Linked DNA regions of Microbaculum marinisediminis. The protein of the gene in region 2 interacts with the protein of the main gene of each other region in a pairwise test. Links are inferred from orthologs where the notes say so. Each region holds a gene or a part of one and is shown on either strand. Other genes may lie near its edges. The genes, in order: gyrB and gyrA.

Region 1 (7,659 bases), on a different replicon or contig from region 2:
GAGATCATCAGGCAGGGGCGCAAGCGCCTGACGCTGTACCGGATGACGCCGGACCTGATCTACGACCAGCTGATCGGAATGGGATGCGCCGACAAGCTGGTCTTCTCCTGGGGCGGCAATCCCGGCGTCGGCTCGCTGCATCGCCTGCGCGACGCGGTGGAGAACGGCTGGCCGCATCGCCTCCAGATCGAGGAGCACAGCCACGCGGCGATGGCGAACGCCTATGACGCAGGGGCGGCGAACCTGCCGTTCGCGGTGTTCCGCGGCTATGTCGGCACCGACCTGCCGAAGGTGAACCCGACGATCCGGCATGTCACCTGCCCCTATACCGGCGAGGAGCTCGCGACCGTTCCCGCGATCCGGCCCGATGTCGCCATCGTCCACGCGCTGAAGGCCGACCGGGAGGGCAACGTCCTGTTCGAGGGCATCGTCGGGGTGCAGAAGGAAGCCGTCCTGGCGGCGAAGCGTTCGGTCGTCACGGTCGAGGAAGTCGTCGACGATTTCGGCGATATCTCCCCCAATTCCGTGATCCTGCCGCGTTGGGCGGTCACGGCGATCGCCGAAGTGCCGGGTGGCGCCCATCCGTCCTATGCGCACGGCTACTACAAGCGCGACAATGCGTACTACAAGGCATGGGATCCAATCGCGCGCGATCGCGATACATTCCTTGCCTGGATGAAGGACAACGTTCTCGACAAGGGGCCCGAAGCCTATGCCCGCTACGCGGCCGACGGATCCACGGCACGGGGAGCCTGAACGATGGATCATACCGCGAACGAGATGATGACGATCGCCGCGGCACGGCCTCTGCGGAACGAGGACGTCTGCTTCGTGGGCATCGGCGCGCCGTCGGCGGCCTGCAACCTGGCCCGGCTGACCCATGCCCCGAACATCACGCTGATCTACGAATCCGGCACGATCGGCACGCGGCCGGACGTGCTGCCGCTGTCGATCGGCGACGGCGAACTGTGCGACACCGCGCTGACGACGGTCTCCGTGCCGGAGATGTTCCGCTACTGGCTGCAGGGCGGCCACATCACGCTCGGCTTCCTGGGCGGCGCGCAGATAGACCGCTTCGCCAACCTGAACACGACCGTGGTCGGGCCCTACGACGCACCGAAGGTTCGCCTGCCCGGCGGCGGCGGCGCGCCGGAGATCGCCGGCCACTGCGGCGAAATCTTCATCACCATGGCGCTGTCTCCGCGCGGCTTCGTCGATCACCTCGCGTTCATCACCTCGATGGGCCACGGCGAGGGCGGCGACCATCGCCAGCGCCTGGGCCTGAAGACCAAGGGTCCGACCAAGGTGATCACCGACATGTGCATCCTGGAGCCCGCCCCGGAGACGAAGGAACTGACCGTCGTCTCGATCCATCCGGGCGTCGCCAGGGACCAGATTACAGAGGCGTGCGGCTGGCCGATCCGCTTTGCGGAGACGGCTGTCGAAACGCCCGCCCCGACGGCAGAGGAACTGGAAACGCTGCGCGCGCTTCAGGAGCGCACGCGCCGCGCCCACGCCGCCTGACAGGCGTCCGGCCCGATATCGCCGGGGAACGATATCGGCCGCAACGAGGAGGAGCAGCAACCGATGAGCGACGCACCAGGATACCGCCTCATCACGCCGGACAGCGCGCCCGCGCATCCATTTCCGGACTATCGGTCGAACCCGCTGCGCGTGCCGAAGCGACCGTTGATGATCCTTCCGCACACGCTGAGCGAGATCACCGGCCCGGTCTACGGCCACGAGGGCGTCAGGCCGGAGGAGGCCGATCTCACCCGTCAGCACGGTGGGGAGCCGCTCGGCGAGCGGATCATCGTGCACGGTCGCGTCCTCGACGAGGACGGCCGCCCGGTGCGCAACAGCCTGGTCGAGATCTGGCAGGCCAACGCGGCCGGCCGCTATATCCACCAGCGTGACCAGCATCCCGCACCGATCGATCCGAACTTCACCGGCGCGGGCCGGTGCGTGACCGACGATGACGGCTATTACCGCTTCGTCACCGTCAGGCCGGGCGCCTATCCCTGGCGCAATCACCACAACGCCTGGCGACCCGCGCACATCCATTTCTCGCTGTTCGGGACGAGCTTCATGCAGCGTCTGGTGACGCAGATGTATTTCCCCGGCGACCCGCTGTTCCCGTTCGACCCGATCTTCAATTCGGTCACCGACGAACGGGCGCGGCAACGGATGATCTCGAGCTTCGACCTCGACGCCACCCAGCCGGAATGGGCGCTCGCGTTCAAGTTCGACATCGTGCTTCGTGGCCGCGAAGCCACACCGATGGAGGACTGACCATGTCGAAGACGACACCGTCGCAGACGGTCGGGCCGTTCTTCCATTTCGGCCTGACCGACACCTACGAGGCCGACGATCTGGCCGGAACCGAGTCCGAGGGCGAGCGCATCGTCATCGAAGGCCACGTCCTGGACGGGGACGGCGAGCCCGTGCCGGACTGCATGATCGAGATCTGGCAGGCCAACGCGGCCGGCAAATACGACCATCCCGAAGACGATCAGGACAAGCCGATCGATCCCGGGTTCCGCGGCTTCGGCCGCGTGGCCACCGATCCCGAAGGCCGCTTCCATTTCCGCACGGTGAGGCCGGGTCCGGTATCAGGCCGCGGCAACGCGCTGCAGGCTCCGCATATCCTGGTGCAGGTCTACGCCCGCGGATTGCTGAAGCAGCTCGTCACCCGGATCTATCTGGAAGGCGAACCGCTCAACGACACCGATCCGCTCCTCAACGTGATCGAGGACGCGGCGGCGCGGCACAGCCTGATCGCCAAGAACAAGGGCGACGGCCACTATCACTGGGACATCATCCTGCAGGGCGGGAACGAGACGCAGTTCTTCGAGGCGTAGGCGTCAGCCGAACAGGCGGACCAGCAGCGGCACGATCACCGCCGTCGCCAGCGCGTTGAGGCCCATGGCGATGCCGGCGAAGGCGCCGGCAAGCTCGCTGACCTGGAAGGCCCGTGCCGTGCCGATCCCGTGGGAGGCGACGCCGACGGCGAAGCCGCGCGCGGCGTAATCCTTCAGCCCCAACAGATTGAGCAGCGGCGTCGCGGTCATCGCGCCGATGATACCGGTCAGGATGACGAGCACGGCGGTCAGCGACGGCAGGCCGCCGATTTTCTCGGCGATGCCCATGGCGATCGGCGTCGTCACCGATTTCGGCGCCAGCGACAGCACGCTTTCGCGACTGGCGCCCAGCATCGCCGCGATGCCGACCGCACTGACGACAGCCGTGAGCGAACCGGCTAGGAGGGCGGCCGCCATCGGCAGGACGGCGCGCTTCACGCGTTTCCATTGCGAAAACAGGGGCACGGCCAGCGCCACCGTCGCGGGGCCGAGCAGGAAATGCACGAACTGGGCGCCGTCGAAATAGACGTCGTAGGCCGTGCCACTGACCAGCAGCACCGCGACGAGAAGAACGATGGCGACGGCGACGGGCTGTACCACCGGGTTGCGGCCGAGCCGGCCGAACAGCGTGACGCCGATCAGATAGGCGACAAGCGTCGCCGTCAGCCACAGGAGTGGAGTGGCGGACAGATAGACCCAGACGTCGCCGAGGGGCCCGGTCATCGGGGACCCTCGTCCTCGGGCGCATCGGCATCGGCGCCACCGACCATCCTCGCCACGCCGACGAAGACCAGCGCGGACACGGCGATCGTCGCCCAGGTCGACAGCAGGAGAGCGGCGAGCAGCGCCAGCCATTCCGTACCGATGCGCTCGAAATGCAGCATGACGCCGACGCCGGCCGGCACGAACAGCAGCGAGAGGTGCGACAGCAGGCCGGTCGCCGTTTCGCGCAGATCCTGCGGGATGCGACCTGTGACGCCGATACCGGCCAGAAGGATCACCAGTCCCAATACGGGGCCGGGAACAGGCAGGCCGGTCAGCCAGACGAGGACCTCCCCGGCGAGCTGGCAGGAGAGCAGGATGGTGAGGGCGGCGATCATGGCCCCGCCCCCAGCATCGGACTACACGTCCAGGTTCGACACGTTCAGGGCATTTTCCTGGATGAAGCGCTTGCGCGGCTCGACGACGTCGCCCATCAGCTCGGTGAAGATCTCGTCGGCGTCGGTCGCCTCGCGCACCTTGACCTGCAGGAGCGTACGGGCGTTGACGTCGAGCGTCGTCTCCCAGAGCTGATCCGGGTTCATCTCGCCGAGGCCCTTGTAGCGTTGCAGCGTGAGCCCCTTCGAACCAGCCGTCATAATCGCCTTGAACAGCGCCGTAGGCCCGCGGATCTCGCTCTCGGCGTCCTTGCGGCGGAAGACGGCCGCCTTGCCGAACACTTCCTGGAGGAAGCCGGTGTGGGCGTCGAGCCTTCGGGCGTCGGCCGAATTCAGCAGCGCCAGGTCGATAAAGGAGGCTTCCTTGACACCGCGGACCTCGCGTTCGAAGCGATAGCCGCCATCCTCGGTCGGAATGCCTATCCAGCCCTGCTCGGTCTCGTCGGAGAGAAGGTCGAGCCGGCGCGCGACATAGGCCGCGGCTTGCTGGCGCTCTTCCTCCGACTTCGCGGTGTCGGCGTTGAGGATGCCGGCGATGGCGGCCTGTTCGACCGTGGTACGGTGGTAGCGGCCGTGCAAACCTTCAACAGTCTTGGCGAGCGAACGCGCTTCGTCGACCGCCGCGCGCAGATCCGCGCCCGACCGCACCTCTCCGCTCGCCAGAGTCAGCGAGGCGTCGTCCAGGCCGCTGCCGATCAGATAGTCCTCGAGCGCGCGCTCGTCCTTCAGGTACTGCTCGGACTGGCCACGCTTGACCTTGTAGAGCGGCGGCTGTGCGATGAACAGATGGCCGTTCTCGATGATCTGCGGCATCTGCCGGTAGAAGAAGGTCAGCAGCAGCGTGCGGATATGGGCGCCGTCGACGTCGGCGTCCGTCATGATGATGATCTTGTGGTAGCGCAGCTTGGCGATGTCGAAGTCCTCGCCGATGCCGGTGCCGAGCGCGGTGATCAGCATGCCGACCTGGTCGGACGACAGCATCTTGTCGAAACGGGCGCGCTCGACGTTGAGGATCTTGCCGCGCAGGGGCAGCACCGCCTGGTTGGCGCGGTTGCGGCCCTGTTTGGCGGAGCCGCCGGCCGAGTCACCCTCGACGATGAACAGCTCGGACTTTGCCGGATCGCGCTCCTGGCAATCGGCGAGCTTGCCGGGCAGGTTGGCAATCTCGAGCGCCCCCTTGCGACGTGTCAGCTCGCGCGCCTTGCGCGCGGCCTCGCGGGCGGCAGCGGCCTCGACCACCTTGGACACGATCGTCTTGGCATCGGCGGGATGTTCCTCGAACCAGGTGCCCAGGGCCTCGTTGATGACGTTCTCGACGACCGGGCGCACCTCCGAGGAGACCAGCTTGTCCTTGGTCTGGCTCGAGAATTTCGGATCGGGAACCTTCACCGACAAGACGCAGGTCAGGCCTTCGCGGCAATCGTCGCCGGTCGGCGAAACCTTTTCCTTGCGCAACAGCCCGGAGGAATCCGCATAGCCCGTGACCTGGCGGGTCAGCGCGGCGCGGAGGCCGGCCAGATGCGTACCGCCGTCACGCTGCGGGATGTTGTTGGTGAAGCACAGCACGTTCTCGTGGTAGCTGTCGTTCCACCACATCGCCGCCTCCGCCACGATCCCGTCGCGCTCGCCACGAACGACGATCGGCGCTCCGATGAGCGGCGACTTGGCGCGATCGAGCCAGCGCACGAACTCCTCGATGCCGCCTTCGTAGAACATCTCCTCGCGCTTCGGCTCGACGCCGCGATTGTCGACGAGCGCGACGGTAACGCCGGAATTGAGGAACGCGAGCTCGCGCAGGCGATGCTCGAGCGTGTGCCAGTCGAACTCGGTCATCGTGAAGGTGGCCGGGCTCGGCAGGAAGGTGACCTCGGTGCCGCTCATGCCGTCGGCGTCGCCGACCACGGCCAGCGGCGCCTCGGCGGTGCCGTCGCGAAACACGATCACGTGCTCCTTGCCGCCGCGCCAGATACGCAGCGTCAGCTTGGACGACAGGGCGTTGACGACGGACACGCCGACGCCATGCAGGCCGCCGGAGACCTTGTAGGAATTCTGGTCGAACTTCCCGCCGGCGTGCAGCTGGGTCATGATGACTTCCGCAGCGGAAACGCCTTCCTCGTGCATCTCGGTGGGAATGCCGCGGCCATTGTCGCGGATCGTCGCGGACCCGTCCGGATTGAGGATCACGTCGACGCGGTCACAGTGCCCCGCCAACGCCTCGTCGATGGCGTTGTCGACGGCCTCGTAGATCATGTGGTGCAGGCCGGACCCGTCATCGGTGTCGCCGATATACATGCCCGGACGCTTGCGGACAGCCTCCAAACCCTTGAGAACCTTGATGGATTCGGCGCCGTAATCGGAACTGCGCTCAGTTCCGGGCTCGTTTTCCTGCATTCTTTGTTCCGTGTTCCTGTTCGGGGCGCTGTGCTTCAGTCGGCCTGAGCCGCGAGGCGCACCGGAAGGTGATTTAGAATCAATGACATCCTAGCATTTCGGGGGGTCGTTTGCCGAGCCCCGCCGGATGAAATTCGCTGATTGATATATGGGGATTCAGGCGGATTTCGGCAAACCCCCGGAACGCATATCGACGGGTTACGAGCGAGTCGCGATCGCTGCCGCCGCGCCCATCATGGTGACGCCGGCGACCCGGTTGAGGATGCGGCGGGCGGCCGGGCTCTCGAACAGCAGCCGGGCACGCGCGGCCAGCGCGGCGTAGCCGCCGATAACACCGAGCAGAACCACCGCCACGACCGCCGACAGCTCAACGAATCCCAGCGCCGTCAGGCCACCCAGATCGATGATGGTCGGCAGCAGGGCAAGGTAGAACAGGATCACCTTGGGGTTGCCGAGCGTGACGAACAGGCCGGCGAGGAAAGCCCCGGACCGCCGCCCGCCGCGGACCGGCAGCGCCCCGGCTTCCGGGCGGGCGAGAAACAGACGGATCGCCAGATAGACCAGATAGGCCGCGCCCGCCCAGCGGATCAGCGTGAACAGGCCACCGAAGGTCGCCGCGATGACGCCGAGGCCGAGAGCGGCAGAGGACAGATAGACGAGATCGCCTGCGATCAGGCCGAGGACCATAGGCACGGTCGGACGAAAGCCGGCACCGAGGGCGCGGGCGATCACGGCGGCGACGCCGGGCCCGGGAATGGCCGCGGCAAGCGCAAGCGCCGCGGCGAAGGTGAGAAGGCTCGTCCAGTCCATGACGACCTTGCTACAGCAAAATCCGTAGCCGGAGAAGCGCCACGGTGCCGTGGCGGGGTCGCGATGCCCCTATACCCCATGGAGGCAACCCCGGTCCCGGTCGGGAACCGGGGCGCCGTCGCCGCCCTGTCGGCGACGCCATCAGCCGCGCACGACACGCGCCGGCGGCCTATAGCGGACATCGCGGCTAGATTGCCGACAAGGCGCCGTTGGCGACCTCGAACCCCTGGGAGTCGGCGGCGATATCCGTGAACAGCGCGCGATCGGTGCCCGTCATCCAGGCCTGGGAGCCGAGCGCGAGGATCTCGGCGAACAGGGCGGCGCGCCGCATGTCGTCGAGATGGGCGGCGACCTCGTCAAGGAGAAGCAGCGGGGCGACACCACCGGAGGCCTCCCGCACCAGACGGGCGTGGGCGAGGATCAGGGCGATCAGCAGGCCC
Region 2 (16,049 bases):
CAACACGTTACGCGGCGAAAAGCCCGAAACTCCGGGCAATGATGTAGTTTCAACTATATTTTTACGATGAACACACGCTGAACGGTCGCTTGGGGGTTCATTCAGACATAAACCGTACGATCCGCTCCAACAAAACGAGAAAATCTCGTGTTACAGGGGCGTCTAATGTCGAACTGGAAGTCATATACTCCGTATCTACCATTCTCCGTATTGTCGTTTACCGCGGCGGTCGTCGCCTTGGCGATCGCCTGGGAACCGGGTGAAGCCGAAGCCAACAAGCCAGCCCAGGACTCGCCCGTGCTGCGCAGCTCGATCGCGGAAAACGGCGGCATCGCCGCGCCCGACTGCCCGGACGCCGTCTGGCCGCATGTCACCAAGGATTGCCTGCTGCATCCCGACCAGGCCACGGCCGACCGCAAGGTGCGGACGATCGAGTTCGACGACGGCGCGTTCGAGGCCAGACGCGCGGAACTGCGCCGCATTTCGGTCGGCCTGTGAGGCCAGGCCGGCCGGGCAAAAGCGAGGCGCGCGCGATACGGCGCGCCCCTTCCGATTCCTTGGGGAAGCGAGCGGGACCGTAGCCCGCTCAGGCCTTAGAACGCTCAGGCCCTAGAACGCTCAGGCCTCTGGGTCCGGCCCTTCTTCGCCGCGGCCTTCTTCGCCGTTGCCTTCCGCGCCGTTGCCTTCTGTGCCCTCGCCTTCCGCACCCTCGTCCTCTATGCCCTCGGCGTCGTCTTCTTCCTCGCTGACGCGCTGGACCGAGACGACGTGTTCGTCCTTGGCGGTCTTGAAGACGATGACGCCCTGGGTGTTGCGGCCGGCGATGCGGATTCCGTCGACGGGACACCGGATCAGTTGGCCACCATCGGTCACCAGCATGATCTGGTCCTGGTCCTCGACGGGGAACGAGGCAACCAGCGGCCCGTTGCGGTCGTTGACGACCATCGCGACGATGCCTTTGCCGCCGCGCCCGGTGACCCGGTACTCGTAGGACGAGGTGCGTTTGCCGTAGCCGTTCTCCGAGAGGGTGAGCACGAACTGCTCGGCGGCGCTCATCTCGGCGTAGCGCTCCTGGCTGAGCTCGGTTCCCGCCTCGACCTCTTCGGACTCATCGGACGGCTCGGGCTGATCGACCTCGCCGCGCACCAGGCGGCTGCGCTTCAGATACTCGCCGCGCTCGGCCGGCGTCGCATCGAAGTTGCGCAGGATCGACATCGAGATGACGCTGTTGCCTTCGGCCAGATTGATGCCGCGCACGCCGGTGGAGTCGCGTCCCTTGAAGACGCGCACGTCGGTCGTGCGGAAGCGGATGCACTGGCCGGTCGCCGTGGTCAACAGAACGTCGTCGTTCTCCGAACAGGTGTCGACGCCGACGATGGCATCGCCCTCGTCCAGCTTCATGGCGATCTTGCCGTTGCGATTGACCTGAACGAAATCCGACAGCTTGTTGCGCCGCGTGGTGCCGCGATTGGTCGCGAACATGACGTCGAGTTCGCCCCAGGTGTCCTCGTCCTCGGGCAGCGGCATGATCGAGGTGATCCATTCTCCTTCGATGAGAGGCAGCAGGTTGACCATCGCCTTGCCACGCGCCTGGGGCGCCGACAGCGGCAGGCGCCACACCTTCATCTTGTAGACCATGCCGCGCGAGGAGAAGAACAGGACCGGCGTGTGCGTCGAGGCGACGAACAGGCGCGTGACGAAATCCTCCTCCTTCGTCGACATGCCCGAGCGGCCCTTGCCGCCGCGGCGCTGGGCCCGGTAGGTCGAGAGCGGCACGCGCTTGATGTAGCCGCCGTGACTGACCGTGACGACCATGTCCTCGCGCTGAATGAGGTCCTCGTCATCGAAATCGCTGACGAAATCCGTGATTTCGGTGCGCCGCGGCGTGCCGAACTCCTCCTTCACGGCGATCAGTTCGTCGCGGATGATCGACTGGATGCGTGCGCGCGAGCGAAGGATATCGAGATAGTCCGCGATCGCCGCGCCGAGCTTGGTCAGCTCATCGGCGATCTCGTCGCGACCCAGCGCCGTCAGCCGCTGCAGTCGCAGATCGAGGATCGCGCGGGCCTGTTCCTCGGACAGGCGATAGGTGCCATCCTCCGAAAGGCCGTGGCGCGGATCGGCGATCAGCGCGATCAGCGGCCCCATATCCTTGGCCGGCCAGGCGCGGGCCATCAGCGACTCGCGCGCCGTTGCCGGGTCCGGCGCGGTCCGGATCAGGTGGATGACCTCGTCGATATTGGCAACCGCGATCGCCAGACCGACCAGGATGTGGGCCCGATCGCGCGCCTTGCCGAGCAGGAACTTGGTGCGCCGGCCGACGACCTCCTCGCGGAAGGCGATGAAGGCGCGCAGCATGTCGATCAGCGTGAGCTGTTCCGGCTTGCCGCCGTTCAGCGCGACGATGTTGGCGCCGAAGCTCGTCTGAAGCGACGAGTAGCGGTAGAGCTGATTGAGGACGACATCGGCCATCGCGTCGCGCTTCAGCTCGATGACGACGCGCAGCCCCTCGCGGTCGGACTCGTCGCGGATGTCGGAGATGCCCTCGACGCGCTTGTCGCGCACAAGTTCGGCGATCTTCTCGATCATCACCGCCTTGTTGACCTGATACGGCACCTCGGTGACGACCAGCGCCTCGCGCTCCTTGCGGATGGTCTCGGTATGGACCTTGCCGCGCATGATGATCGAGCCGCGCCCGGTCGAAAAGGCCGAACGGATGCCGGCGCGGCCGAGGATGATGCCGCCGGTCGGGAAATCCGGTCCGGGGATGATCTCCATCAGCCGTTCGATCTCGATGGCGGGATCGTCCATGAAGGCGATCGCGGCATCCACCACCTCGCCAAGGTTGTGCGGCGGGATGTTGGTCGCCATGCCGACGGCGATACCGCCGGCGCCATTGACCAGAAGGTTCGGGAACCGCGACGGCAGGACGACCGGCTCGCGCTCGGAGTTGTCGTAGTTGTCCTGGAAATCGACGGTGTCCTTGTCGATATCCTCGAGGATCGCGTGCGCGGGCTTGGCCAGCCGCACCTCGGTGTATCGCATGGCGGCGGCCGGATCGCCGTCGATAGAGCCGAAATTGCCCTGTCCGTCGAGCAGCGGCAGGCGCAGCGAGAAGTCCTGCGCCATGCGCACGAGCGCGTCGTAGATCGATTGGTCGCCGTGCGGATGGTACTTACCGATCACATCGCCGACGACGCGGGCCGACTTGCGGTAGGCCTTGTTCCAGTCGTAGCCGTTCTCGTGCATCGAGAACAGGATCCGGCGGTGCACGGGCTTCAGGCCGTCGCGCACATCGGGCAGCGCGCGGGAGACGATCACGCTCATGGCGTAATCGAGATAGCTGCGCCGCATCTCGTCGGTGATCGAGACCGGTTTGATATCGGACGGGTCGGCCGGGCCGGTATCGCCCGTCGGCGGGGTATCGTTATCGGACAAAGGCTGTCTCGTTCGGCGGGTTTTTGACGGTTTTTATTTTATCCGATTCCGGGCTTCGGGGGCAAATCCGGATGGATAGGGTCGAGTACGGAAATTGCTCGATAAATCAGGCAATTATCGGGCGGCGTCGCGGCGACGCACGACTTCCTTCGCCGCGGACCGGTTATATCCTGCCGACGTGGCGTTCGTCACGCGTTCTTCGAGGCCATGACCTGCCGCCACGAAAGCCGGAGATCAGGTCCAGTCGGGCGGGATCGTCTCGTAGGCGACAACGCCGTCCGGGATCACCTCCCACGGCGCCTTCGAGCCGACGAAGATGTGCATTTCGATCTCGATTCCGGGATCCTCGTTGAGGCAGCCCAGAGTGATGCCGTGGACCTCCCCGTCGACGACGCCGCACAGGGTCGAGCCGCAGACGCTACAGAACCGCTTTCCCGCCCCGTTTTCGTCGAGGAAGGTGGTCAGCAGCTCTTCTCCCCGGGTCCAGGAAAAACTCCCTGGCACCACCTGCGCATAGGATGACGCCTGGGCGCTGAAGGCCTTGCGGCAGCGCGAGCAGTGGCACGACCGCGCCGCATAGGGCTGGCTCTCGATACGGTATTTGACTGCCCCGCAGAAACACTCGCCTGTCAGCGCCATTGTCGGATGTCCTTCGATTGCGATTGTGTCCGACCCGCAAGATGCGAACCCGCCCCGGTTTCGCAAGGCCGAAGGCCGAATGCGCGGTGGATGACGGGCCGGGGTTCGGTCGGCGGGCTTGAATCGGGCCGCCGCGCCGGTCACGCTGTCTTGCTCCAACAGACGAGCCCAACAAACGAGATGGTGCCGTGACGCCGGAAGCGCTCATCTCCGCCTTCGTCACGCTGTTCGTGATCATCGATCCGATCGGCATCGCCCCGCTGTTCCTCGCCCTCACGGCAGAGCGCAGCGCGGCCGAGCGGCGCAAGATCGCGGCCCGGTCCGTCCTGATCGCCGTTGTGGTGCTGGTGGCCTTCGCCGTCGGCGGCCTGTGGCTTCTGCAGGCGATGGGGATTTCCCTGCCCGCATTCCGGGTCGCCGGCGGGATCCTGCTGTTCTGGATCAGCTTCGAAATGGTGTTCGAGCAACGCACCCGGCGCAAGGAGACGTCGGCGGAACGCTCGGTCGCTGAAGAGCACCCTGACGACATCGCGGCGGTGCCGCTCGCCATTCCGCTGATGGCCGGCCCCGGCGCGATCACCGCCGTGATCCTTCTGGCGGGCGAGCCCGGCGGAGGATGGATCGAGCTCGCCTGGGTAATCGCCGTCATCGTCTCCGTCCTTGCGGTGACGCTGGCGATCCTGCTCGTCGCGGTGCCAATCGGGCACCTGATGGGCAAGACGGTGCGGACGGTGGTGACACGGCTGCTCGGTGTCATCCTCGCCGCGTTGGCCGTTCAATTCGTGGCCGATGGCGTCCTGGCGCTCATAGCCTGAATTAACAAAATATCGTAGTTTATTGTGTTTGTGAGATAAATGGCGACACACGGAACAAACCGAGTCATCTATGCCGCGCTGGCGGGGAACTCGCTCATCGCGATCACCAAATTCGCCGCCGCCACATACACCGGCTCTTCGGCGATGCTGTCGGAGGCGATCCACTCGCTTGTCGATACCGGCAACCAGTGTCTCCTGCTGATCGGCATCCGGCGGTCGAAGCGGCCCGCGGACGACAATCACCCGTTCGGCTACGGCATGGAGGTCTATTTCTGGGCCTTCGTGGTGGCGATCATGATCTTCGGCGTGGGCGCCGGCGTGTCGCTCTACGAGGGCTACCAGAAGATCCTGGACCCGCACGAAATCACCAATCCGATGGTCAACTACGTGGTGCTCGGCCTCGCAATCGTGTTCGAGGCCGGCGCCTGGTGGGTCGCCTATCGCGAATTCGAGAAGACGCGCGGCCGACGCAACCTGATCGATGCGGTCCGCCGCTCCAAGGACCCGACCGTGTTCACCGTGCTGTTCGAGGATTCCGCGGCGATGCTCGGCCTGGTCGTCGCGCTGATCGGCATCTCGGCGGCGCAGTACACCGGGATCCCGGAATTCGACGGCTATGCCTCCGTCGGGATCGGACTGATCCTGGCGGGCACGGCCGCCATGCTCGCCTACGAGACGAAGGGGCTGATCATCGGCGAGGCGGCGAGCCGGGAACTCATCACCGGCGTCCGCAAGATCGCCATGTCGGCGAACGGCGTACGCCGCATCAACGAACTCAGGACCATGCACCTGGGCCCGAACGACGTGCTGGTGGCGATCAGCCTCGATTTCGCCGATTCCATGCCTGCGGGCGAGGTGGAGCAAACGATCTCGAAGCTCGAGGTCGACATCAAGACGCAGTTTTCCGATGTGCGCCGGGTCTTTGCCGAGATCCAGTCCGCGGCCGGCCACGCGGCAAGCGTCGCCGCCGAACAGGATCACATCCGCGAGAGCAAGGGGAATGAGGCCTAGTCGGCGGTCAGGTCGACCGTCACTTCGGCGCCGCCATAGCCGTGAACGGAATCGTGCGCGCGGACCGTGACCACGGTGATGCCATCGGGGATCGAAACGCCGGTAAGCGAGCGCGTGAACGGCTGCTCTTCGTCGTGCGGATGCAGGAGTGTCCGCGTGCCCAGAACGGTGCCGTCCGGCGCGACCACGTCCCAGCGATCGGCATAGTGGTCCCAGCCGGCGTCGGCGTGGCGCACGGCGACGTCGAAACGCCAGGCACCGCCCTCCTGGCGCGTCGCCTTGACGGACTCCACATCCGCCTCGCCGGCCGACGCCGGCGGCACGGCCACGCTGGCGGCGACGAGTATCGCCAAAAAAGGTGCGTAGATCCGCATCGCCTCAGTGGAGCGGATCGGACCGCCGACGGCCAGTCACAACTGCGTCAGCGGTCCGGCAGGTTTAGCGCCGGCAGACTCAGCGGGCCGACGGCTCCAGTGGCCGCTTGTCGTCGCGCAGCGCGATGTAGATCGCCGGGATCACCAGCACCGTCAGCAGCGTCGACGACAGCAGGCCGAACAGCAGCGAGATCGCGAGACCCTGGAAGATCGGATCGAACAGGATCACCGCCGCGCCGATCATGGCGGCGAGCGCCGTCAGAAGGATCGGCTTGAAGCGGATCGCGCCCGCGTCGAGCAGCGTGCGTCTGAGCGGCTTGTCCGCACTGCGCTCGTGGCGGATGAAGTCGACCAGCAGGATCGAGTTGCGCACGATGATGCCGGCCAGCGCGATGAAACCGATCATCGAGGTTGCCGTGAACGACGCGTCGAACAGCCAGTGACCAATTACGATGCCGATCAGCGTGAGCGGGATCGGCGTCAGGATGACGAGCGGCAGCAGGAACGAGCCGAACTGGGCGACGACCAGGAAGTAGATGCCGAGGATCGCGACCGCGAAGGCGGCGCCCATGTCGCGGAAGGTGACGTAGGTCACTTCCCACTCCCCGTCCCACAGCAGCGAGGCGACGCTCTCGTCGCCGGGCTGTCCGTGCAACAGCATCTGCGGCTTGGGCACGTCGCCCCAGTCGTGGGCCTCGATCGCGTCGGAGACGGCGATCATGCCGTAGATCGGCGCCTCGTACTCGCCCGCCAGCTCGGCCTGAATCATTTCGGCTGGGCGCCCGTTGCGGCGGAAGACCGGATAGGACGCGGTTTCCTCGCTGAGCGTCACCACATCGCCCAGCTCGACGACGCCGCGGTTGCCCGGCAGGGCGTTGGCGGGAACCGGCGTCGACAGCGTGCGCTGGGAGACGGCCAGATCCTCCTTCGGCAGCCGCACCGCGATCTCGATGGGATGGCGACCGCCGCCACGGTGCGAGTAGCCGACCGGCACGCCGGTCAGATAGGAGCGAATGGCGTTATAGACGTCGCTCTGGGAGACGCCGTGATATTCGAGGTTGTTCTGGTCGATGCGGATGTGCAGCCGCGTCGCCGGCGTGCCGAAGCTGTCGTCGACGTCGACGATGTAGGGCACGTCCTCGAAGATCTTGCGCATCTCGGTGGCGACCGCCCGCCGGGTCTCTTCGTCCGGACCGTAGATCTCGGCAAGCAGCGTCGCCAACACCGGCGGACCCGGCGGAACCTCGACGACCTTGATCACGGTTCCCTCGGGCACCTCCAGATCGGCAAGACGCTGGCGAACGTCCAGGGCGATGTCATGGCTGGTGCGGTCGCGCTCGCTCTTGGGCGTCAGGTTGACCTGCAGGTCGCCGTTCTCCGGCAGGCTGCGCAGATAGTAGTGACGCACCAGGCCGTTGAAGTTGAACGGTGCCGACGTGCCCACATAGGACTGGATCGAGGCGAGCTCCGGCAGGTCCGCCAGCTTTTCCGTGGCCCTGGTGAGCACGCGGTCGGTGTCCTCGAGCGTCGCGCCTTCGGGCAGGTCCACGACCACCTGCAGCTCCGACTTGTTGTCGAAGGGCAGCAGCTTCACGGTGACGGTCTTGTCGAAGAACAGGTACATCGCGCCCATCGTGGCGACGCCGACGACGAGCAGGAAGGTCCAGACGCGGAACCGCGTCTTCAAAAGCGGCCTGGCGACCGCGACATAGGCCCGACCGAGAACGCCGCCGTGAGCGGCTTCGTGCTCGGCGACATGCCCGCCCTCGCCGTGGCCGCCATGCTCCTTGCCGATCTTCATCATCAGCCAGGGCGTGACGATGACGGCGACGAAGAAGGAGAAGATCATCGCCGCGGACGCATTCGCCGGGATCGGGCTCATGTACGGCCCCATCAGGCCCGACACGAACAGCATCGGCAGGAGGGCCGCGACGACCGTCAGGGTCGCGACGATGGTCGGGTTGCCGACCTCCGCGACGGCATCGATCGCCGCCTCGCGCCGGCTTCGCCCGTCCTTCATCGCCCAGTGCCGAGCTATGTTCTCGATCACGACGATGGCGTCGTCGACGAGAATGCCGATCGAGAAGATCAGCGCGAACAGGCTGACGCGGTTGATCGTGTAGCCCATGAAATAGGAGGCGAAGAGCGTCAGCAGGATCGTCGTCGGAATGACGATCAGGACGACGACACCCTCGCGCCAGCCGATGGCGAAGGCGACCAGCACGACGATGGAGACGGTCGCCAATCCCAGGTGGAACAGGAGCTCGTTCGCCTTCTCGTTGGCGGTCTCGCCGTAGTCGCGGGTGATCAGGACGTCGAGGTCCTCCGGCACCAGCCGGTCGCGCATCAGCTCCAGGCGCTCGACCAGCCGCTCGCCGATCACCACGGCATTGGCGCCGGCGCGTTTGGAGATGGCGATGGAGACGGCCGGAACCGGCGTCATCGCGCCGTCCTCGCCGCGGCTCATGTGCCAGACGCGATGTTCCTCGGGGGCGGCATCGACCACCACATTGGCGACATCGCCGACATAGACCTTGCGCCCGTCGCGCGCGGTCATCTCCAGGAGCCCGATATCCGGCACGCCCTGAAGCGTCTGGCCGGCAACGACCGGCAGGCTGCGGTCGGTGTCGCGCACGGTGCCGGCGAGGAACGACCGGTTTGCCTCGGTCACCTTGCCGATGAGCTGCTCCAGGGTGATGCCGTAGAGCGCCATCCGCTCCGGATCCGGCTCGATGCGGATCTGGTCGTCGCGGCCGCCGACGATATAGGTCAGGCCGACATCCTCGACCTTGGCGAGTTCGACCAGCAGGTCGCGGGCGATGTAGTACAGGCCGTTGTCGGTCCAGCGATCGGCCGCGTCCGGCTTGGGTGCCAGGGTGACGACCACGATGGCCACGTCGTCGATGCCGCGACCGACGATCAGCGGCTCGGGAATGCCGATGGGGATGCGGTCCATATTGGCGCGCACCTTTTCGTGCACGCGCAGGATGGCGTCATCGGGATCGGTGCCGACGAAGAAACGGGCGGTGACAGTGACGCGGTCGTCCTGGGTCTGGGAATAGACGTGCTCGACGCCGTTGATGCCCTTGACGATGGTCTCGAGCGGCTCGGTGACGAGCTTGACGGCATCATCGGCCTGCAGACCGTCGGCGGAGACGTGAATGTCGACCAGCGGAACGCTGATCTGCGGTTCTTCCTCGCGCGGCAGCGAGACCAGCGCAACCAGGCCGAGCGCCAGCGCGGAGATCAGCAGCAGCGGCGTCAGCGGCGAAGAAATGAAGGCCCGCGTCAGCGAGCCGGAGATGCCGGGCTTCATGGGCGCACCAGACGGTCGCCGGCCTTAAGGCCGCCGAGCACCTCGACCATCGGCTCGCCGTCGGCGACTGTCTGCCCGAGCTGTACCACCACGTCGAGCGGCGTCCCGTCGGGCGCGGAGACCCGGACGTAGTCGAGGCCGTATCGCTTGAAGACAAAGCTCTGTGGGATGACGTAGGTGTCGCGTTCGCCCGCCGCGATCCGCACCAGGGCGCGCTCGCCGACGAAATAGCCGCCGAGCCCCGAGACTTCGGCATCGGCGACGACGCTGCCAGCTTCCAGGCGCGGATAGACGGTGACGATTTTGCCCTTCCCCACGGCACCGCCGGCCTCGCCCATCCCGCGCTTGCCGATCAGGATCTCGTCGCCGAGCTCGATATGGCGGGCGTGGCGCTCCGGAACCTTGAGACGGAGGATATAGCGGTCCGACGCGATTTCGGCGATGGCCTCGCCGGGGAGAACGACGGTACCGATGGTCACGGGGACGGCCAGGACCCGGCCGGCGCCGGGCGCCTCGACCGCGCCTTCGGCGATCTGCTGCTCTGCGATCAGCTTTTCGGCCTGCGCGGTCTGGAGCTGGTTGCGGGCGACGTCGGCGGCGGTCTGCAGCTGGTCGAGCCGCGCCTGGGCGACGATTCCGCGCTCCTTCAGTTCCGTGCCGCGCTTGAGCTCGGTCTCGGCGTTGGAGAGCGCCGCCTGCAGGCCGCGAATGCTGGCCTCAAGCCCCTGGATACGGAGCGCCAGCTTGTCGTCGACGATGGTCGCGATCTTCTGGCCGGCGGTCACCGCGTCGCCCTCGCCCACCGTCAATTCGGTGACGGTCCCGCCGATCCGGGCACGGGCGGGCACGACGTCTGCGCTCTGAACCGTCGCGAAGACGGCCTTGAAATCTTCGACCGTTTGCGGCTCGACGACATACTCGCTTTCGGCGGCGCGCAGCAGCGACGACGGCATGGCCAGGGCGCCCGCCAGGGCCGACGCCAGAAGGAAACTCGAAACTGTGATGGGCTTGCAGCCTAACGTCATGACCATTTCTCCCCGGTCCGCGTCGCAGATATACCTATATATTCAGAAATTGGAATATGAAAAGTGGTGATCGGCGGCGCGCCCCTCAAGGGGCAGACGCGGAGAGATTAACGCAAAAATGCCGCCGGAGTGAACGACTCCGGCGGCATTCGGGCTGAAAGCATGGGTAGATTCGGGGAAATCCGAATCTAGAACGGAATTTCGTCGTCCATATCGCTGGACGGGCCACGGCCGCCGCCGCCCTGCATCGGGCCGCTGGAGCCGAAATCGCCGCCGCCACCCGACGATTCGTAGTCTGATCCGCCGCCACCACCACCGCCGCCGCGGGCGTCGAGCATCGTCAGGGCCGAATTGAAGCCCTGCAGGACGACTTCGGTCGAATAGCGGTCCTGACCCGACTGGTCCTGCCACTTCCGGGTCTGGAGCTGGCCTTCGATATAGACCTTCGAGCCCTTGCGCAGATACTGCTCGGCGATCTTGCAGAGACCTTCGTTGAAGATCACCACGCGATGCCATTCGGTGCGCTCCCGGCGCTCGCCGCTGTTACGGTCCCGCCAGGTCTCGGTCGTGGCGACGCGCAGATTGGCAATCGGACGGCCGTCCTGGGTGCGGCGGATTTCCGGATCGGCGCCGAGATTGCCGACGAGGATGACTTTGTTGACGCTTCCCGACATCACCTGACCTTTCGTTTCGGTTTTCGCCGCAGACACTATCCGCCCGGCCCCGGCCCGTCGCCCCATGCGACGGTTTTCCACAGGTGCTGCGACGGTTGGGCAGGTCCAACGCGGCGCCGCGCTACGTATATCCTGTTGGACGGAACAGCATGTTCCTATATTGTTCTCTTTTCGAACGCAATCCCGCGATTCTCCGGGTTCAAGGCGGCCGATGACCGAAATCCGCACCGAAAGACTGGTATTGCGTCCCTATCGCGCCGACGAAGCCGACCTGCTCGGCCTTCTGCTGCGCGACCGGCGGGTCGTGTTCTGGCAGACCGAACGTGTCACAGAGCGCGATGTCGCGGGCGTCCTGACGCGCAGCCTCGCGCTACGCCCGCGCGGGCTCGGCTGGTTCGCCGCCTTCCGGCACGACGACGGACGGTTCGTCGGCAACGCGATCCTGCAGCCGCTCGACGGCACCGAGGAAATCGAGATCGGCTATCACCTCGTTCCCGAGGCCTGGGGCAAGGGTTATGCGCGCGAGGCGGCGGCCGCCGTTCTCGACTACGGGTTCCAGGCGCTGAGGCTGCCGCGCATCGTCGCGGTGGTGCTGCCTGAGAACGCGCGCTCCCAAAGGGTTCTTGAACGGCTCGGCCTGCCCTATATTGAGGACCGGATCCACGCCGGTCACCTCCATCGTTACCACGCCTTGTCGCGCGCCGATTATCTGGCCGGACACGAAAATGTCGCCGAACCGTCGGAGACCTGAGGCACCATGCAGAAGAACATCTCCGTTTCCGGGGCGCGCGAGCACAATCTCAAGAACGTCTCCGTCGATATCCCGCGCGACGAACTGGTGGTGATCACCGGTCTGTCGGGCTCGGGCAAGTCGTCGCTCGCCTTCGACACGATCTATGCCGAGGGCCAGCGCCGCTACGTCGAGAGCCTGTCGGCCTATGCCCGCCAGTTCCTCGAGATGATGCAGAAGCCCGATGTCGACCACATCGAGGGCCTGTCGCCGGCGATCTCGATCGAGCAGAAGACGACCTCGCGCAATCCGCGCTCGACGGTCGGCACCGTCACCGAGATCTACGACTACCTGCGCCTCCTGTTCGCCCGCGTCGGCATTCCCTATTCGCCGGCGACCGGCCTGCCGATCGAAAGCCAGACGGTCAGCCAGATGGTCGACCGTGTGCTGGCGCTTCCCGAGGGCACCCGGCTCTACCTGCTGGCGCCGATCGTGCGCGGCCGCAAGGGCGAGTACCGCAAGGAACTCGCCGAATTGATGAAGCGCGGCTTCCAGCGGGTGAAGATCGACGGCGCCTTCCACGAGATCGCCGAGGCGCCGGCGCTCGACAAGAAGTTCAAGCACGACATCGACGTGGTCGTGGACCGCATCGTGGTGCGCGAGGACATGGCCTCGCGGCTGGCGGATTCGTTCGAGACCGCGCTGCAGCTCGCCGAGGGGCTGGCGGTCGCGGAGTTCGCCGACGAGACGGACGACAAGGGCGAGGCCAGGCGGCTGATCTTCTCCGAGAAGTTCGCCTGCCCGGTTTCCGGGTTCACCATCGCGGAGATCGAGCCGCGGCTGTTCTCGTTCAACAGCCCGCACGGCGCCTGCCCGGTCTGCGACGGCCTCGGCTCCGAGATGCGGGTCGATCCCGACATGGTGATCCCCGACCCGTCGCTGACCCTGAAGGCAGGGGCGGTCGGGCCCTGGGCGCGGTCGTCGTCGCCCTACTACCTGCAAACGCTGGAGGCGCTCGGCCGGCACTACAAGTTCAAGATGACCGTGCCGTGGGAAAAGCTTCCCAAGACGGCGCAGGACGCGATCCTGTACGGGTCGGGCGACGAGGAGATCAAGTTCACCTACGATGACGGCCTGCGCGCCTACGACACCAAGAAGAGCTTCGAGGGCGTGATCCCCAATCTCGAGCGGCGCTGGCGGGAGACGGAATCGTCCTGGTCGCGCGAGGAAATCGAGAAATTCATGGGTCAGACGCCCTGTTCGACCTGTGACGGCAACCGGCTGAAGCCGGAAGCGCTGGCAGTGAAGATCGCCGGCCTGCACATCGGCGACGTCGTCGCCATGTCGATCCGCAAGGCGAATGGCTGGTTCGAGACGCTGCCCGAGCACCTGAGCGAGAAGCAGAACGAGATCGCCACGCGCATCCTCAAGGAGATCCGCGAGCGCCTCGCCTTCCTCAACGATGTCGGCCTCGACTATCTGACGCTGTCCCGCTCCTCGGGAACGCTGTCGGGTGGGGAGAGCCAGCGCATCCGCCTCGCCTCGCAGATCGGCTCGGGCCTGACCGGCGTGCTCTATGTGCTCGACGAACCGTCGATCGGCCTGCACCAGCGCGACAACGAGCGTCTTCTCGGCACGCTGCGCCACCTGCGCGACCTCGGCAACACGGTGATCGTCGTCGAGCACGACGAGGATGCGATCCGTTCGGCCGACTACGTCATCGATGTCGGTCCCGGCGCCGGCGTGCACGGCGGCGAGATCGTCGCGAAGGGCACGCCGGAAGAGATCATGGCCAATCCGGCGAGCCTGACCGGAAAGTACCTGACCGGCTTCGAGCAGATCGAGGTGCCGGCGGAACGGCGCGAGATCTCCGGGCACCGGCGCATCCGGGTCGTCGGCGCGCGCGAGAACAACCTGAAGAACGTCACCGCCGAGATTCCGCTGGGCACCTTCTCCTGCGTCACCGGCGTCTCCGGCGGCGGCAAGTCGTCGCTCCTGATCGACACGCTCTACAAGGCGATCGCCCGGCGGCTGAACAATGCGCGCGAGCATCCCGGCGCGCACGACCGCATCGACGGCCTGGAGCATATCGACAAGATCATCGAGATCGACCAGTCGCCGATCGGCCGCACGCCGCGCTCGAACCCGGCCACCTATACCGGCGCGTTCACGCCGATCCGCGAGTGGTTCGCCGGGCTACCGGAAGCCAAGGCGCGCGGCTACGCGCCGGGCCGCTTCTCGTTCAACGTCAAGGGCGGGCGCTGCGAGGCCTGCCAGGGCGACGGCCTCATCAAGATCGAGATGCACTTCCTGCCCGACGTCTACGTGACCTGCGACGTCTGCAAGGGCCGGCGCTACAACCGCGAGACCCTTGAGGTGCTGTTCAAGGGCAAGTCGATCGCCGACGTGCTCGACATGACCGTCGACGAGGCGCGCGACCTGTTCGACGCGGTGCCGTCGATCCGCGAGAAGTTCGAGACGTTACAGAAGGTCGGCCTCGGCTACATCCATGTCGGCCAGCAGGCCACCACGCTGTCGGGCGGAGAGGCGCAGCGCATCAAGCTCGCCAAGGAACTGTCGCGGCGCGCGACGGGGCGCACGCTCTACATCCTCGACGAGCCGACCACCGGCCTGCACTTCCACGACGTGAAGAAGCTGCTGGAGGTGCTGCACTCGCTCGTCGACCAGGGCAACACGGTGGCGGTGATCGAGCACAACCTGGAGGTCATCAAGACCGCCGACTGGATCATCGACATCGGCCCGGAAGGCGGCGACGGCGGCGGCGAGATCGTGGCGCACGGCACGCCGGAGGACATCGCCGCGGAAAAGCGAAGCTACACCGGCCAGTTCCTGGTGGAGCTGTTCGCACGCCGGCCGAACAAGCGGACCGAGGCGGCGGAGTAGCGCGCCACGCGCAGCCGTTTTTTCGTAGCTGAGGCGCGCTACCCGCCAGCGACGGTCTATGTTCGTGCCGTGTTACCGGTCACAGAACGACATAGGCGACGATCGCGAAGCCGAGCGCGCCGGCAAGCAGCACGGCGAGCAGGACGATCCTGTCGACCTTTTCGGTATGACCAGTCCATTTTTCGGCGTTGTAGGCGACGTTCGTGAGCTTCATGGCTCCCTGCCTCCTGACAGGCTGCTACCCCAGCCCCGGCAGGCCCTCGTCCCTGAGACACTATATTGGGCGACGTCCCCGCCATTGAAAGGGGCACATGCCCTTTGCCTTTGACGCGCGCGCGGACTAAGTAGCGGCCATGTCGGACACATCCCTCTCACCCATCCATGTCGTCGGCGCGGGCCTCGCCGGGTCCGAGGCCGCCTGGCAGATCGCCGAGGCCGGCGTGCCGGTCGTTTTGCACGAGATGCGGCCCGTGCGCATGACCGAGGCCCATCTCGGCCAGGGCTGCGCCGAGCTCGTCTGCTCCAACTCGTTCCGCTCAGACGACGCCGAGACCAACGCGGTCGGCCTCCTGCACGCGGAGATGCGCCGCTGCGGCTCGATCATCATGCGGTGCGGCGACGCCCATCAGGTGCCGGCCGGCGGCGCGCTCGCGGTCGACCGCGTCGGCTTTTCCGACGCGGTGACGGCGGCGCTCGAGGCCCATCCGCTGATCGAGATCCGCCGCGAGGAAATCGCCGGCCTGCCGCCGCAGGACTGGGACAGCGTGGTGGTGGCGACCGGCCCCCTCACCTCGCCCGCCTTGTCGGAGGCGATCGGCACGGCGACGGACGAGGATTCGCTCGCCTTCTTCGACGCGATCGCGCCGATCGTTCACAAGGACTCCATCGATTTCTCCAAGGCCTGGTACCAGTCGCGCTACGACAAGGCCGGCCCCGGCGGCACGGGGGCCGACTACATCAACTGCCCGCTCGACAAGGACCAGTACGAGGCGTTCGTCGACGCGCTTCTGTCGGGCGAGAAGACCGAATTCCGCGACTGGGAAAAGGATACGCCCTATTTCGACGGCTGCCTGCCGATCGAGGTGATGGCCGAGCGCGGCCGCGAAACGCTGCGGCACGGGCC

Evidence for each region.
Region 1: the proteins of gyrA (region 2) and gyrB interact in binary tests that used the Escherichia coli proteins (3 or more experiments, as listed by UniProt). The link is inferred for Microbaculum marinisediminis from one-to-one orthologs.

Annotation. Positions count from the first base shown.
Region 1 is NZ_JALIDZ010000004.1:138,362-146,020, forward strand. The notes cover bases 3,697-6,800. They hold gyrB (DNA topoisomerase (ATP-hydrolyzing) subunit B), read right to left. Parts: upstream 6,410-6,800; coding sequence 3,983-6,409; downstream 3,697-3,982. Other genes in these bases: MUB46_RS09540 (CidA/LrgA family protein), read right to left, coding at 3,697-3,961; MUB46_RS09550 (LysE family translocator), read right to left, coding at 6,608-6,800. Also shown: MUB46_RS09515 (CoA transferase subunit A), read left to right, coding at 1-756; MUB46_RS09520 (CoA-transferase subunit beta), read left to right, coding at 760-1,524; pcaH (protocatechuate 3,4-dioxygenase subunit beta), read left to right, coding at 1,588-2,292; pcaG (protocatechuate 3,4-dioxygenase subunit alpha), read left to right, coding at 2,295-2,861; MUB46_RS09535 (LrgB family protein), read right to left, coding at 2,865-3,584; more of MUB46_RS09540, read right to left, coding at 3,581-3,696; more of MUB46_RS09550, read right to left, coding at 6,801-7,219; DNA replication/repair protein RecF, read right to left, coding at 7,407-7,659. UniProt on the Escherichia coli protein: DNA gyrase negatively supercoils closed circular double-stranded DNA in an ATP-dependent manner to maintain chromosomes in an underwound state.
Region 2 is NZ_JALIDZ010000010.1:38,731-54,779, reverse strand. Bases 419-3,719 are described here. They hold gyrA (DNA gyrase subunit A), read right to left. Parts: upstream 3,355-3,719; coding sequence 619-3,354; downstream 419-618. Other genes in these bases: MUB46_RS19515 (GFA family protein), read right to left, coding at 3,673-3,719; MUB46_RS19525 (hypothetical protein), read left to right, coding at 419-498. In the rest of the region: more of MUB46_RS19525, read left to right, coding at 238-418; more of MUB46_RS19515, read right to left, coding at 3,720-4,077; MUB46_RS19510 (MarC family protein), read left to right, coding at 4,266-4,892; MUB46_RS19505 (cation diffusion facilitator family transporter), read left to right, coding at 4,932-5,903; MUB46_RS19500 (hypothetical protein), read right to left, coding at 5,900-6,256; MUB46_RS19495 (efflux RND transporter permease subunit), read right to left, coding at 6,357-9,593; MUB46_RS19490 (efflux RND transporter periplasmic adaptor subunit), read right to left, coding at 9,590-10,618; MUB46_RS19485 (single-stranded DNA-binding protein), read right to left, coding at 10,807-11,292; MUB46_RS19480 (GNAT family N-acetyltransferase), read left to right, coding at 11,504-12,043; excinuclease ABC subunit UvrA, read left to right, coding at 12,050-14,926; MUB46_RS19470 (hypothetical protein), read right to left, coding at 15,006-15,140; methylenetetrahydrofolate--tRNA-(uracil(54)-C(5))-methyltransferase (FADH(2)-oxidizing) TrmFO, read left to right, coding at 15,280-16,049. UniProt on the Escherichia coli protein: A type II topoisomerase that negatively supercoils closed circular double-stranded (ds) DNA in an ATP-dependent manner to maintain chromosomes in an underwound state.